Regions from separate parts of the Pseudomonas sp. SJZ080 genome, predicted to be linked through region 2. Evidence: riboswitches for the same ligand, from Rfam matches in the RefSeq annotation. Region 2 holds a riboswitch; the other holds the start of a gene.
The links. A riboswitch is a leader RNA that binds a small molecule or an ion and turns the genes downstream of it on or off. The one in region 2 is predicted to bind cobalamin.
Positions count from the first base shown of each region.

Region 1: another riboswitch for cobalamin. It lies ahead of FBY04_RS03845 (CbtB-domain containing protein); the one in region 2 lies ahead of cobO (cob(I)yrinic acid a,c-diamide adenosyltransferase).

Region 1 covers NZ_VIUK01000002.1:294,278-301,645, reverse strand. Annotated here, with positions in the region: gene cobM (precorrin-4 C(11)-methyltransferase) at 1-104, opposite strand, end outside; gene FBY04_RS03855 (cobalamin biosynthesis protein) at 187-600, opposite strand; gene FBY04_RS03850 (CbtA family protein) at 597-1,301, opposite strand; gene FBY04_RS03845 (CbtB-domain containing protein) at 1,313-1,504, opposite strand; cobalamin riboswitch at 1,623-1,851, opposite strand; cobalamin riboswitch at 2,027-2,240, shown strand; gene cobW (cobalamin biosynthesis protein CobW) at 2,340-3,401, shown strand; gene cobN (cobaltochelatase subunit CobN) at 3,405-7,199, shown strand; gene FBY04_RS03830 (ATP-binding protein) at 7,365-7,368, shown strand, end outside.
Region 2 covers NZ_VIUK01000006.1:783-8,150, reverse strand. Annotated here, with positions in the region: gene FBY04_RS10405 (cobyric acid synthase) at 1-989, opposite strand, end outside; gene cobD (threonine-phosphate decarboxylase CobD) at 986-1,978, opposite strand; gene cbiB (adenosylcobinamide-phosphate synthase CbiB) at 1,971-2,879, opposite strand; gene bluB (5,6-dimethylbenzimidazole synthase) at 2,876-3,526, opposite strand; gene FBY04_RS10385 (cobyrinate a,c-diamide synthase) at 3,523-4,920, opposite strand; gene cobO (cob(I)yrinic acid a,c-diamide adenosyltransferase) at 4,917-5,528, opposite strand; cobalamin riboswitch at 5,609-5,844, opposite strand; gene FBY04_RS10375 (hypothetical protein) at 5,999-6,583, shown strand; gene FBY04_RS10370 (sorbosone dehydrogenase family protein) at 6,651-7,368, shown strand, end outside.

The DNA.
Region 1 (7,368 bases), on a different contig from region 2:
GAGCCGGCGTAGATGATCACCGGGCAACTGCGGATCAGCCGCTGGCCTTTGACGGTGATCAGTTCCGGGTCGCCGGGACCTGCGCCAATGAAGTAGACGGTCATCGTCGTTTCCTGTCAGAAAAAGGGTCTGGGCAAAGCTACAGATGAAGATTGCTCATGATCGAGGGCGGGATTATCGAGGATTTTACGCAGCGCTGGCCAATGCCAGGGTCGCCTGGGCGTATTTTTGTCGTGAGATCAACAGTTTTGCCGGTGCCTGAGCCAGTTGTTCTGCGAGGGCGAGGGCGGCGCTTTCCGCTACGCCATAGCAGCCGGTGCGCTCAAAAGCGATGTCCGAGCGGTGGCTGAGTTGAGGTTGATAACCAGCCAGTTGCTCACTGCTGAAGTACATCAAGGGCAGCGCGAGTTGTGCGGCGAGTTCGATCAGGCCAGGCTCGTCGCGCTTCAGGTCGATGCTGGCCAGGGCCTTGATCTGGTGAAGTCCGATTTGATGCGCCTGTAATGCCTGATCGAGTAACGCCCGCAGCGTGCTGACGGGGCAGCCGCGCTGGCAGCCCAGGCCGACCACCAAAGTCGGCGCTGTGCCGGTATCCGTCATGCGTGGTATTGGCCATCGCTTTTGCGGCGGAACAACCAGGCGCTGATCAGGCCAAGGGCCAGCCAGAACGCCACGTTGGTCAGCTGCGAAGCGATTTTGAACTGGGATTCCAGGGCTTCCGGCGCGAGCATCGAGTGCACTTCCGGTTGCGGCGCACCGATGACGTGAGGAACGGCGAGAATCGCCACACCCAGGATCTTCATCAGCCAGTGGCGGCTGAACACGATCAGCGCGATGCCGACAGCGGTGGACGCTGCAGTGCCGATCCACCAGATTTGCCGTTGTGCCAGGTCCGCCGCGGCAGTGCCCGGCAGTTCCGGTGGCAGGCCCAGGGTCGGCGCCAGTACAAACGTCGCGTAACCAGCCAGACCCCAAAGCAGACCCTGGGAGGTTTTGGTTGGCGCACGCAAGGTGTAGAGGCCGGCGAGCATCAGCGCGAAACCGACAGCCACCACCAGGTTGCCGCCAGTCGTCGACAGCACGCGCTGCCAGCCGTCTTCCGGCTCCCAGGCTTCGGCATCATGGGTGTGAGCGGCGGTACCGGCGGCGTGTTCGTGAACTTCAACCGCAGCCGGCTCGGATTTTTCGTAAGTCTCAGCCTGCAGAATCAGCGGGGCGACCCAGAAACTTTGCAGCAGAGTCAGCAACAGGGCGGCCAGCAGCCCGGTGAAACCCGCGGTTTGCGCAATACGCTTGATCATGTCGGCAGGTCTCAATGGCACGGGAAGGCAGAGCTGTGGCGGGTATCGTGCGCTGCGTTGTGCACTGCTTCGATGTGCGAAAAACCGGCGAAATACACAAGGCACGCGCCAAGAATCGACGCACACACGGCGGCGGTCAGGCGTTGGCTCAGGGTTGTTGTGGTGCTGGCGGTGCTGTGGCCGGTGCTGCTGATGATCGACATGGCGCTTCCCTCTGGTCTGTCAGCGGGTGAATAGAGCGCATGGAAGATCCCTGCGAATCGGGCTCGCAGAGATTCAAACAGCGCCCGCCCACCGCGGGTTTGTTATTCAGTGAACAGAACGTCACTTTGTGTTGCGGGCCGGTCTCCGGGCTCGCGAGGGGCTTGGGCGTCAGCCGAAACCTGCAAGCGTCACCTTCCCATGCCTAACTGCTGGCACAGTGGATCTGACGCTTCGCTCGCTTACCGTTGCGGGGGCAGCACCGGACTGACATGGCTTTGAGTAAAGCACATGATTCACCGGTTTCCCGTTTCACCCTGTGAAGGGCACCCGTAACAAGGTGCGTAGGAGAGCATGGGCAGGGGTTGGGCGTCAATTGGCAGGGGTTCTCAATTGGGATTGAAATGATGATTTGTAGGAGCTGCCGAAGGCTGCGATCTTTTGATCCTGTTTTTTAAAAGCAAAATCAAAAGATCGCAGCCTTCGTCAGCGCCTACAGACATTGACCCGCCCCAAGACGATGCGTAGCCTTGCGCTTTCGAGGTTCTTCGGCGTTTGCCGAAGCTAAGAAGGGAACGCGGTCGATGCCGCGGCTGCCCCCGCAACTGTGAACGGTGATGTTCGCTGCCACGCCACTGCACGCTCCAGCCCTGGAGCCCGCGGGAAGGCGCAGCAAACGCCAGTCCAGCGACTGGCACACCGTCAGCCAGGAGACCTGCCTCGACACGAATTCTCACTACAACCGGGCGGGGTGATCCGGTGGCGAAATCTTCCGCGCGCGCATTCGTTGCAGCGGTCGTCGTCCCGTATGCCCGCCACCTTGCCAAAGGGCATCCGATGAAAACACTGGCCAAACTCCCCGTCACCATCGTTACCGGCTTCCTCGGCTCGGGCAAAACCACCTTGCTGCGGCACATGCTGGACAACGCTCAGGGCCGCCGCATTGCGGTGATCGTCAACGAGTTCGGCGAACTGGGCATCGACGGCGAAATCCTCAAGCAATGTTCCATCGGCTGCACCGAAGAAGAAGCCAACGGCCGGGTCTACGAACTGGCCAACGGCTGCCTGTGCTGCACCGTCCAGGAAGAATTCTTCCCGGTGATGCGCGAACTGGTCGCTCGTCGCGGCGACCTTGACCACATCCTGATCGAAACCTCCGGCCTGGCCCTGCCAAAGCCTTTGGTGCAAGCCTTCCAGTGGCCGGAAATCCGCAGCGCCTGCACGGTTGACGCGGTGATCACCGTGGTCGACAGCCCGGCTGTTGCCGCCGGCACTTTCGCGGCCTTCCCGGATCAGGTCGACGCCCAGCGCAAACTCGACCCGAACCTGGACCACGAATCGCCCCTGCACGAACTGTTCGCCGACCAACTGGCCAGCGCCGACCTGGTGATTCTCAACAAGGCCGACCTGATCAGCCCGGAAGACCTGGCTCGCGTACGCCTGGAAGTCGCCGAAGAACTGCCGCCGGCGGTGAAAGTCATCGAAGCCAGCAGCGGTCGCCTGCCACTGGACGTGCTGATCGGCCTCGGCGCCGGTTCCGAAGAGCACATCGACAGCCGTCACAGCCATCATGATCACCACCATGAAGGCGAAGATGATCACGATCACGACGCGTTCGACTCCATTTCCATCGAACTGCCACAAGCCGACGAAAGCCTGCTGCTGGACGCGCTGACCCAACTGGTGGTCAAGCACGGCATTCTGCGGGTCAAAGGCTTCGCCGCCATCCCGAACAAACCGATGCGTCTGTTGATCCAGGGCGTGGGCACGCGTTTCGACAAGCACTTCGATCGTCAGTGGGGCACTGATGAAGCGCGCACCACGCGTCTGGTGTTGATCGGTCAGGAGTTGGACGCCGCGCAACTCGAAGTGCAACTGCGCGCCGCGCTCAGCGTTTAACCCATGCACCTGCTCAGGACCCAGCCCGGCGCTTTCGTGTCGGACGACAACATTGCCGACCTTGGACAAACCCCCGCCGAGCTGGTGATCCTGTGCAGCGGTGATTCCAGCCTGGCGCTGCTCGCCGAAGCGGCGCAGCAATTGCCGGACCATTACCCGAGCGTGCGCCTGGCCAATCCGATGCAGGTGCAGAACCATGCGTCGGTCGACCTGTATGTCGATGAAGTGCTGCGCCACGCCAAGGTAATTCTGATTTCGCTGCATGGCGGCATTGCCTATTGGCGTTACGGCGTCGAGCGTCTGGTCGAGCTTTCGCAGCGCGGCGTGCAGCTGATTCTGGTGCCCGGCGATGATCGCCCGGACCCGGAGCTCAGCGACCTCAGCACGGTTGGCGTCGAAGACCGCGACCGGCTCTGGCATTACCTGCGCCAGGGCGGCATGGCCAACGCCCTCGATCTGTTTCGCTGTCTGGCCAATCGCTGGCTGGATCGCGACTATGCGTGGGCCGAACCGCAAACCCTGCCGCGTACCGCGATCTATCACCCACAAAAAAGCCCCGCCGCATTGAGTGATTGGCACGCCGACTGGCAAGCCGGTCAACCGGTGGCGGCGGTGCTGTTTTACCGCTCGCATTTGCAGGCGGCGAACACTGCGTTCATCGATGTTTTCTGCCAGCGTTTGCAAACGGCGGGGTTGAACCCCTTGCCGATTGCCGTGGCCAGTTTGAAAGAGCCCGGCTGCCTGGCGGTGGTCGAGGACTGGCTGGATGAAGTCGAAGCAGGGGTGATTCTCAACACCACCGGTTTCGCTCAATCCAGCCCCGAAGCGCCGCATTTGCGGCCGTTCCGCCGCAATATCCCGGTGATCCAGGCCATCTGCGCCCAGGACAATGAACCCGGTTGGCGTGCCAGCGAGCAAGGTCTTGGTCCGCGGGATCTGGCGATGCACATTGCGCTGCCAGAACTGGACGGCCGGATCATCAGCCGCCCGATCAGTTTCAAGGACCTGGCGTGGCGCAGTGAGCGCAGTCAGTCCGATGTGGTCTGTTACCGCCCTGCACCTGAGCGCATGGATTTTGTCGCCGAACTGGCGCGGCGCTGGATCGATCTCGCGCGGCTGCCGAACAGCGAAAAACGCATCGCCCTGATCCTCGCCAATTACCCGACCCGCGACGGGCGCATTGGCAATGGCGTCGGCCTCGATACACCCGCCGCAGCGTTGAACATCCTTCGTGCGTTGCACGCAGAAGGTTATCCGCTGCCCGCCGAACTGCCCGACAGCGGCACCGCGTTGATCCAGCAATTGCTCGGCGGTGTCAGCAACGACCTCGATACCCTCGACCAGCGTCCGTGTCATCAAAGCCTGGCCCTGGACGACTACAACTCGATGTTCAACGCCTTGCCCGAGGCCAACCGCCAAGCCGTGCTGGAGCGCTGGGGCACACCCGAAAGCGACCCGATGTTCCGCGGCGGGCGGATGATGATCGCCGGACTGCGTTTGGGCCTGACCTTCATCGGCATTCAACCGGCGCGCGGTTATCAGGTCGATCCGAGCGCGGTCTATCACGACCCGGACCTGGTGCCGCCCCACGGCTATCTGGCGTTCTACTTCTGGTTGCGCAACACCTATGGCGCTCACGGCGTCATCCATGTCGGCAAGCACGGCAACCTCGAGTGGCTGCCGGGCAAAGGCGTCGGGCTGTCGGACACCTGCTGGCCGGACGCCTTGCTCGGGCCGCTGCCGAACATCTATCCGTTCATCGTCAACGATCCGGGCGAGGGCGCCCAGGCCAAGCGGCGCACTCAGGCGGTGATCATCGATCACCTGATGCCGCCGCTGACCCGCGCCGAAACCTACGGGCCACTGCGCAACCTCGAACTGTTGGCCGACGAATATTACGAAGCGCAATTGCTGGATCCGCGTCGCGCCCGGGAGTTGCAGCGCGACATCCTGCAACTGGTGCGCGACACGCACATCGACCGCGAACTGCAACTGGACGAGAAACTCGACAGCGACGCCGATGCGGCGATCTGGTTGCCGCGTCTCGACACTTACCTGTGCGATTTGAAAGAGTCGCAGATCCGCGATGGCCTGCACATCTTTGGCGAGTCGCCCTCCGGGCGTTTGCGCATTGATACGTTGTTGGCGTTGTTGCGCATTCCTCGTGGCGATGGCCGTGGGGCGCAATCAAGTCTGTTGCGAGCGTTGGCCAAGGCGTTCGAGTTGGGGTTTGATCCACTGGATTGTGCGTTGGCCGAGCCTTGGGCCGGGCCGCGTCCAATTGAACTGCAATCGCTTGGCGATGAAGCCTGGCGCACGGCGGGGGACACCCGCGAGCGCCTGGAGCTGTTCGCCGCGCAACTCATCGCGCAAACCCTGAATCCCGACCCCGAACCCTTGTGGCGAGGGGGCCTTCTCCCACAGGAGGCGAGTTGGGACGAGGTTGGCGCCATCCTCGACAACCTGCACGAAGTCGTCGCACCTCGACTGGACGCCTGCGGCCCCGCAGAAATGCGCGGTCTGCTCGACGCCCTCAGCGGCCGCTTCGTCCCGGCCGGCCCTAGCGGCGCGCCAAGTCGCGGTCGCCTGGACGTGCTGCCGACCGGACGCAACTTCTATTCGGTAGACGTGCGCAACCTGCCGACCACCACTGCGTGGCGCATCGGTTTCCAGTCGGCCAACCTGATTCTTGAACGGCACTTGCAGGATCACGGCGATCACCTGCGTCAGCTCGGCCTGTCGGTCTGGGGCACTGCGACCATGCGCACCGGCGGCGATGACATCGCGCAGGCCATGGCGCTGATGGGCGTGCGCCCGGTCTGGGCGACGGGCAGTCAGCGCGTCGATGATTTTGAAATTCTGCCGCTGAGTCTGCTGGACCGTCCGCGGGTCGACGTGACCTTGCGCGTGTCCGGTTTCTTCCGTGATGCGTTTGCCAATCTGATCCGTCTGTTCGACGCCGCCGTGCAAGCGGTCGCCGCGCTGGAGGAGCCGGACGATCTCAATCCATTGGCCGCCAAGGTCCGCGCCGAGCGTGAAGCGCTGTTGCAATCGGGGCTCGATGAGGAGGCGGCCAGGCGTCAGGCCGGTTGGCGCATCTTCGGCGCCAAACCCGGTGCTTACGGCGCAGGTGTGCAAGGCGCCATTGACGGGCGTCTGTGGCAAAGCCGCGAGGACCTGGCCGAGGTGTACCTGAACTGGGGCGGCTACGCTTACGGCGGTTCCGACGAAGGCACCGCCGCCCGCGAACAGTTCGCCCAACGCCTGAGCCAGGTTCAGGCCGTGCTGCAAAACCAGGACAACCGCGAGCATGACTTGCTCGATTCCAACGACTATTACCAGTTCCAGGGCGGCATGCTCGCCGCCGTGGAAAGCCTGAGCGGCGAAGCGGCGGCCAGTTACCATGGCGATCACAGTCAGCCGGACTTGCCGAAGATTCGCACGTTGAAGGAAGAGCTGAACCGGGTGATTCGCTCGCGGGCGGCCAATCCGAAGTGGATCGACGGCGTGAAACGCCACGGCTACAAAGGCGCGTTTGAACTGGCAGCCACGGTCGATAACCTGTTTGCCTTCGATGCGACGACGCAGTTGATCGACGATCACCAGTACGCGTTGCTGGCGGATGCGTATTTGCTGGACCCGGCGACGCGGGATTTTGTTCGCGAGCATAATCCGCATGCCTTGCGCGACATGACCGAACGCATGCTGGAAGCGCAGCAGCGCGGAATGTGGAAGGAGCCTGGCGAGTACCGCGAGGCGCTGGAGAACTTGTTGTTGGACATAGAAGAAGACAGCTGATGCGCCGCCGACTCTGTGGGGGCGGGCTTGCTCGCGAAAGCGGTGTGTCAGTTGACACCATTGGTGAATGTCAGGCCGCATTCGCGAGCAAGCCCGCTCCCACAGGTAAGAGGTTTGTCAGTGAATTGCACTGATCCACCCACCGACCATGAACGAGAATTGAAGATGA
Region 2 (7,368 bases):
CCGCAAATACCCAGGACTTTTCCGCCGTAACGCAAATGCCGGGCGATGGCGGTGTCCCAGCCATTGGCGCGTAAATACGCAAGGTCGCTGCGCACGCTTTTCGAGCCGGGAAGAATGATCAGGTCAGCGGGCGGAATCGCCTGGCCGGGGCCGATGAATTGCAGGTCGACTTGGGGATGCAGGCGCAGCGGATCGAAATCGGTGTGGTTGCTGATGCGCGGCAACACCGGCACCACCACTTTCAACACTTGATCGGCCTTGTCGGTCTGGCGCTGATCGATACCGTCCTCGGCTTCCAGGTGCAGGTCCATCACGTAAGGCAGAACGCCAATCACCGGTTTGCCGGTACGTGCTTCCAGCCAGTCGAGGCCCGGTTGCAGCAAGGCGATGTCGCCGCGAAAACGGTTGATGATGAAGCCTTTGACCCGTGCCTGCTCGCTCGGCGACAGCAGTTCCAGAGTGCCCACCAAATGCGCGAAGACCCCACCGCGATTGATGTCGGCGATCAGCACCACCGGGCAATCCACGGCCTCGGCGAAGCCCATGTTGGCGATGTCGCCGGCACGCAGATTGATCTCGGCCGGCGAGCCTGCACCTTCGACCATGACCACCGGATACGCCGCGCTCAGCCGCGCATGGGAGGCCAGTACCGCTTGCATGGCGATGGCTTTGTAGTCGTGATATGCGACCGCGTTCATCGTCGTGACGGCGCGACCATGAATGATCACTTGCGCGCCGGTGTCGCTGTTGGGTTTGAGCAGCACCGGGTTCATGTCGGTGTGCGGTTCGAGATGGGCGGCCTGCGCCTGCACCGCTTGCGCACGTCCAATCTCGCCACCGTCGGCGGTCACAGCACTGTTGAGCGCCATGTTCTGAGGCTTGAACGGCACGACGCGTACGCCCTGGCGCGTGACCCAGCGACACAGCGCCGTCACCAGTGTGCTTTTACCGGCATCGGAGGTGGTGCCTTGCACCATCAACGTAGTCATCGGGTTTCCTTGGCGTAGGCATCGAACGCTTGATCGAGTCGGGTCCAGTCGGCTTCTTCGCCAGGCAAGCCGAAACGCAGGCTGCTGTTGTGGGTGAACAAGCGCAGCAGAATGCCGTGCCGGGCCATGAACTCATGCAGTTCTTCGGCGCGATCGGTGGTCAGCCACTGAAACAGCGCACAACCACCCTGAGGTTTGAAACCGTGTTTTTCCAGCAGCACCGCCAGACGTTCGCTGGCTTGTTCGGTACGCACGCGTTGCCTGGCATGGCCTTCGGTATCCTGCAAACAGGCTTGGCCCAACACCCGAGTCGGTCCGCTGACGGCCCAGGGCCCGACTTGCTCGGCGAGCAATTTGAGCAGCTTGCGCTCCGCCAGCACGAACCCCAACCGCACACCGGCCAGACCAAAAAACTTGCCGAAAGAGCGCAACACGATCAAACCGACCTGATGGGCACACGGCGCCAGGCTCAGTTGGGGTGTGTTGTCCATGAACGCTTCGTCCACCACCAGCCAGCCACCGCGCTGGGCCAGTCTGGAATGCCAATCGAGAAGACGACTCGGAGTCAGGCTCAGGCCCGTGGGATTGTTCGGGTTGACCACCACCAGCACGTCGAGGCTGTCGAGGAAGAAGTCGACCTCCTGCTCCATTACTTCACGCACGACGTAGCCATTACGGCGCCACGCTTCGGCGTGCTCGGCGTAACACGGCGACAGCACGCCGACCTTGCCGACCCGACGCAAACGCGGCAGCAACTGGATCGCCATTTGCGAACCGGCCACCGGCAGCGCCTGCGCGGCACCGTAATAATCGCAAGCTGCTTGTTCCAGCCCGTCATCGCTTTCCGGCAATCGCGCCCAGGCGCGCAACGGAATGTCCGGGACTGGAAACGCCCAGGGCGCGAGGCCGCTGGACAGGTCAAGCCAATCGGCTTCGGCGATGCCGTATTCGAGCGCGGCCTTGCGCAACCGTCCACCGTGTTCAAGCATAGAATTCAGCCCCCACGCAAAGAATCAGCAGCCATAACCATACCCCGCGCTGGACCAATTGCCAGCCACGGTCAATGGAGTCGGCATCCGCCGGCACGCCTTCGCCCAACGGCGGACGCTGATGCAATTCGCCGTGATAAATCGCCGCCCCGCCCAACTCGACGCCCAGCGCACCGGCACCGGCGGCCATCACCGGACCGGCGTTCGGGCTGTCCCAGGTCGGGCCCTGGGTGCGCCAGCATTTCAGGGCGAGTCGGGTTTTGCCCAACAGCGCGTAGGTCAATGCGACCAGTCGCGCAGGAATATAGTTGAGCACGTCGTCGATCTTCGCTGCGGCCCAGCCGAAACGTTCGAAGCGCTCGTTGCGATAACCCCACATCGCATCCAGCGTATTGCTCAATCGGTAGAGCACCACGCCGGGCGCACCGGCCACGGCAAACCAGAACAGCGCGGCAAACACCGCGTCACTGCCGTTCTCCAGGACGGATTCGGTGGCGGCACGAGCGACTTCGGTTTTATCCAGTTCACTGGTCTGGCGACTGACCAGGTAACCGACACGCGTGCGCGCTTCCTCCAGATCATCACTGCGCAGCGCCTTCGCCACAGGCGTGACGTGTTCACCGAGGCTGCGCATGCCGAGCGCGCAATAGAGCGCGAGAATCTCGACGATCCAGCCGACATAAGGCGCCCAGGAAAAAGCCGTGGCGAGCAAGGTCAGCGGCACGACCGCGATCACCCAGGCGGTAACGCCGTGGCTGCGCCAGCCGCGTCCACCGCCATTGAAACGTTGTTCGATGCGGTCGGCAAAACGGCCGAACGCCACCAGCGGATGCCAGCGCCTGGGTTCACCCAGCAGCGCATCCAGCGCAACTGCGGCGATACTCAACAACGCCACACTCATTGACTCACTCCCCAAAAATTCTCATACAGCAATTCACTTAGCGGACGCGCCTGCGCCCAGCCTTCGAGTACCAGCATCGGCGCCGGATAGAATTCCTTGACCGGCCCGAGGCAAAGAATCGCCAAGGGCTTGGCTCCGACGGGCAACCCCAGCAGATCGGCCAAGGCTTGCGGTTCGAATAAAGAGACCCAGCCCATGCCGAGTCCTTCGGCACGGGACGCCAGCCACAGGTTCTGGATTGCGCAGGACAGCGAGGCCATGTCCATTTCCGGCAAGGTCCGGCGACCGAAAATGTGGCGTTCACGATCGTCCATCAGCGCGGCGACCAACACTTCTGCGCAATCGTTGATGCCTTCGACTTTCAGCTTCATGAATTCGTCGGTGCGTTCGCCGAGGGCTTCGGCGGTGCGGATGCGTTCTTCTTCCACCAGCAACTGGATCTTTCCGCGCAGGGCGCGATCGCTGATGCGGATGAATCGCCAGGGCTGCATCAGGCCGACGCTTGGGGCCTGATGCGCGGCTTCGAGCAGGCGCCGGAGCAACTCGGGTTCGACGGTGCCACCGCTGAAGTGGCGCATGTCTCGGCGCTCGGCTATCGCGCGATACACCGCCTCCCGTTCGGCCGGACTGAATGCGTTGTCGGTCATGGCCTCTTCGCGAGCAAGCCCGCTCCCACAGGGGTTAGGTGATCCAGTGTGGGAGCGACGGTGCGACGATTCGACGTGTTCGCGATGGCGTCCTCACGGTCAGGCGCAAACAACGCGGCAACAGCCGTCGGATTGGACGGAAAATAAAAATGCACGTAGGAAGCCGTCATCCGTCCCTCACGATAAACCGCTTCCGCACCCCGCCCGCCGTTAGGGCTCAGGCCACGGGCAATCGGCTCAAGTTCGGTACTGGTCAACGAATGGTGATAGGTATGCCCACGCAGCGAACCTTCGGGTAACTCGACCGCCTGCAACGCCAGTGCCGCCAGCCGTTTCTGCATCACCGCGTCACCGGCCAGCAAACCGACCAGCTCTGCGCGAGTACCTTCGACATCGGTCAACGAATCGAGCAAATACAACATCCCGCCACACTCGGCCAACAATGGCTTGCCCGCCGCGTGGTGAGCGCGGATGGCATTGAGCATCGGGGCGTTCTGCGCCAGCGCCACATGGTGTAACTCCGGGTAACCGCCCGGCAGATAGAGGCTGTCAGCCTCCGGCAATTGCGCGTCGCGGATCGGCGAGAAAAACAGCAACTCGGCACCCATGGCTCGCAGCAAGTCCAGACTTGCGCCGTAGGTGAATGCGAAGGCTTCGTCGCGGGCCACGGCAATTCGCACACCGGCCAACAACGGCTCGGCGGCGATCACGTCCGGCGCAGCGAATTCCACTGCGGGTGGCAGCGCGACTTCGCAACTGCTGGCCAAGGCATCGGCCGCCGCATCCAGGCGCAGATCGAGATCGTTCAATTCACTGGCCTGGACCAGGCCGAGGTGCCGACTCGGCAATTCAATCCCGGTTTCCCGGGACAACGCGCCGTACCAGCGCAAGCCTTCAGTGAGGCTGCCTTCAAGCAATTGCGCATGGCGCAAAGTGCCCACACGGTTGGCCAGCACTCCGGCGAACGGCAGGTCCGGCTGATACTTCGCCAACCCCAACGCCAGCGCGCCGAAGGTCTGCGCCATCGCCGTGCCGTCGATCACCCCGAGCACCGGCACACCGAAATGCCGCGCCAGGTCAGCGCTGGAAGGCGTGCCGTCGAACAAGCCCATGACACCTTCGATCAGGATCAGATCCGCTTCGCCGGCGGCTTCCCACAACAGTCGACGACTTTCCTGCTCGCCGACCATCCACATGTCCAGTTGATAGACCGGCGCACCGCTGGCGCGCTCGAGAATCATCGGATCGAGAAAGTCCGGGCCGCATTTGAACACGCGCACCTTGCGCCCCTGATTGCGATGCAAACGGGCCAGCGCGGCAGTGACGGTGGTCTTGCCCTGACCGGAGGCCGGCGCGGCAATCAAGACCGCCGGGCAATGACGGGGCTGATTCACAGCTCGACGCCTTTTTGCGCTTTGATCCCGGCCTGGAAGGCGTGCTTGATGACGCCCATTTCAGTGACGGTGTCGGCCAGTTCGATCATTTCCGGCTTGGCGCCGCGGCCGGTGACGACCACGTGCTGCATTGGCGGACGCGCCTGCAAGTCGCTGAGCACCTGATCAAGATCGAGGTAACCGTGCTTGAGGGCGATGTTCAATTCATCCAGCACCACCAGACCGACCGACGGATCACGCAACAATTCACGGGAAACGGCCCAGGCGGCTTCGGCGGCGGCGATGTCACGCTGGCGGTCCTGGGTTTCCCAGGTAAAGCCCTCGCCCATCACATGAAAACGCACCTGCTCGGGAAAGCGCCGGAAAAACAGTTCTTCGCCCGTGCTGTTGCGGCCCTTGATGAACTGCACCACGCCGCACTGCATGCCGTGGCCCATGGAGCGGGCGAGCATGCCGAACGCCGAGCTGCTTTTGCCTTTGCCATTGCCGGTCAGCACCAGCAGCAGGCCGCATTCATTCGGCGAATTGGCGATGCGTTCGTCGATCACGGCTTTTTTGCGCAGCATGCGCGCCAGATGGCGTTCGTCACGATCGGGAGTATCAGTCATGGGGGAGCTCTCCGTTGAGGCTGGATAACGGCGGGCAGGCACAAGAATAGACGGCAAGAAGCCTGGCATCGCCCACCGTGATGCCGCTGGATGGATCAGGCCGGTCTCCGGGCTCATGAGCGGCGTTTCGCCTGACTGCGCGCCTTCCCATGCCGGTATCGACACAGTGGCAAAAATGCTCAGTCTTCACTCATTTACCGTTGCGGGGGCAGCGCCGGAATCGTGATTGTTCCTGAATTGAACGAACGCACTCACCGGCTTCCCTGTTTCACTCTGTCGACCAAGGTCACAGAGCACCTGAAACAAGCCGCGAAGGTTAGAGGGTTGGGGGTGGAGCGTCAATTAAAGCCGGGACGCCGTCGGGCGAATAACTGCCGCTGATCAATTTACTGACGCCAATCTTGTGCCACACTTCCAGCAGTGATATCAAAGAGCCACAACCCCACATCACAATAACAAGGGTAAGCCACATGCAAGGCATGATCATCAGCAATCCGAAGCTGGAATTCCTGCGCCCGGTTCTCGAACGCTGGTTTGACTGTATCGACCGTTATAACGCCGTGCGCGGCGATAATGACACGCCTTACTGGTACGACGAAAAAGCCAACCTCGGCTTGCTCTCGGCCGCCGCGTGGATGGCGGAAATGGTCACGCTGCAACAGACCCCCAGCCGCAAACAGAACGAGGAAGGTGAACGCAACGCCCGCGCCGACCTGTTCATCGCCACCAGCGAAGAGCGTGCCTACCTTCAAGCCACGCAACGCTGGCCGCGGGTCAACAGCCTGAACCTGACACAAGCGCTGGCCGATATCACCAGCGACGCCAGGCGAATCAGCTACGCCAGCGACCTGAAAGTCGGCTGCCTGTTCGTTGCACCGCAAAAAGCCCAGCACGGCGCTACCCCGGAAGAACTCCAGGACATGGTCGACGACCTGCAAAAGGAACACACCTGTGCCGTCGCCTGGTATTTCCCCTACGCGTATCGCAAGTTGCGCAATGAAGCGGGCAACTATCACCCCGGCATCGCCGTGCTGTTCAAGGAAGCCCGCGGCTGACGGTTGAACCATCGCGGGCTTGCGCTTCTCTACTGATCAGGTCACTGCATTTTTAGGGAAGATCAGCATGCGCAAGCCCCCGTTCGTTCTCGTCATCGTCCTCGCCGGAGGGCTCGTCGCCTGCGGCGAAACCTCCAGACTGCAAGTCTCCGACGGCACCGGCCCGTCGCCCAAACTGCCCGAACCGAACAAAACCCTGATCCCGACGGTGAACATCGCCCCGGCGATCGGCTGGCCGGACGGTGCGAAACCCATCGCCGCCGCGGGCACTCAGGTGGCGGCGTTCGCCGAAGGCCTCGATCACCCGCGCTGGCTGTATGTGCTGCCGAACGGTGACGTGCTCGTCGCCGAAACCAACGCGCCGCCAAAACCCGATGACGGCAAAGGCGTTAAAGGCTGGGTCATGAAGAAAGTCATGGGACGCGCCGGTGCCGCCGTGCCGAGCCCGAACCGCATTACACTGTTGCGGGACAAGGATCATGACGGCATCGCCGACACCCGTACGGTGTTTCTGGAAAACCTCAATTCGCCCTTCGGCATGACGCTGGTCGGCAATGACCTGTATGTCGCCGACACGGACCGCTTGCTGCGTTTCCACTATGAGAATGGCGACACGGCCATCAAGTCGCAGCCGATCAAAGTGGTAGACCTGCCGGGAGGTACGCTGAATCACCACTGGACCAAAAACGTCATTGCCAGCAAGGACGGCAGCAAGCTGTACGTCACGGTGGGTTCCAACAGCAATGTCGCCGAAAACGGCATGGATCAGGAAGAAGGCCGCGCGG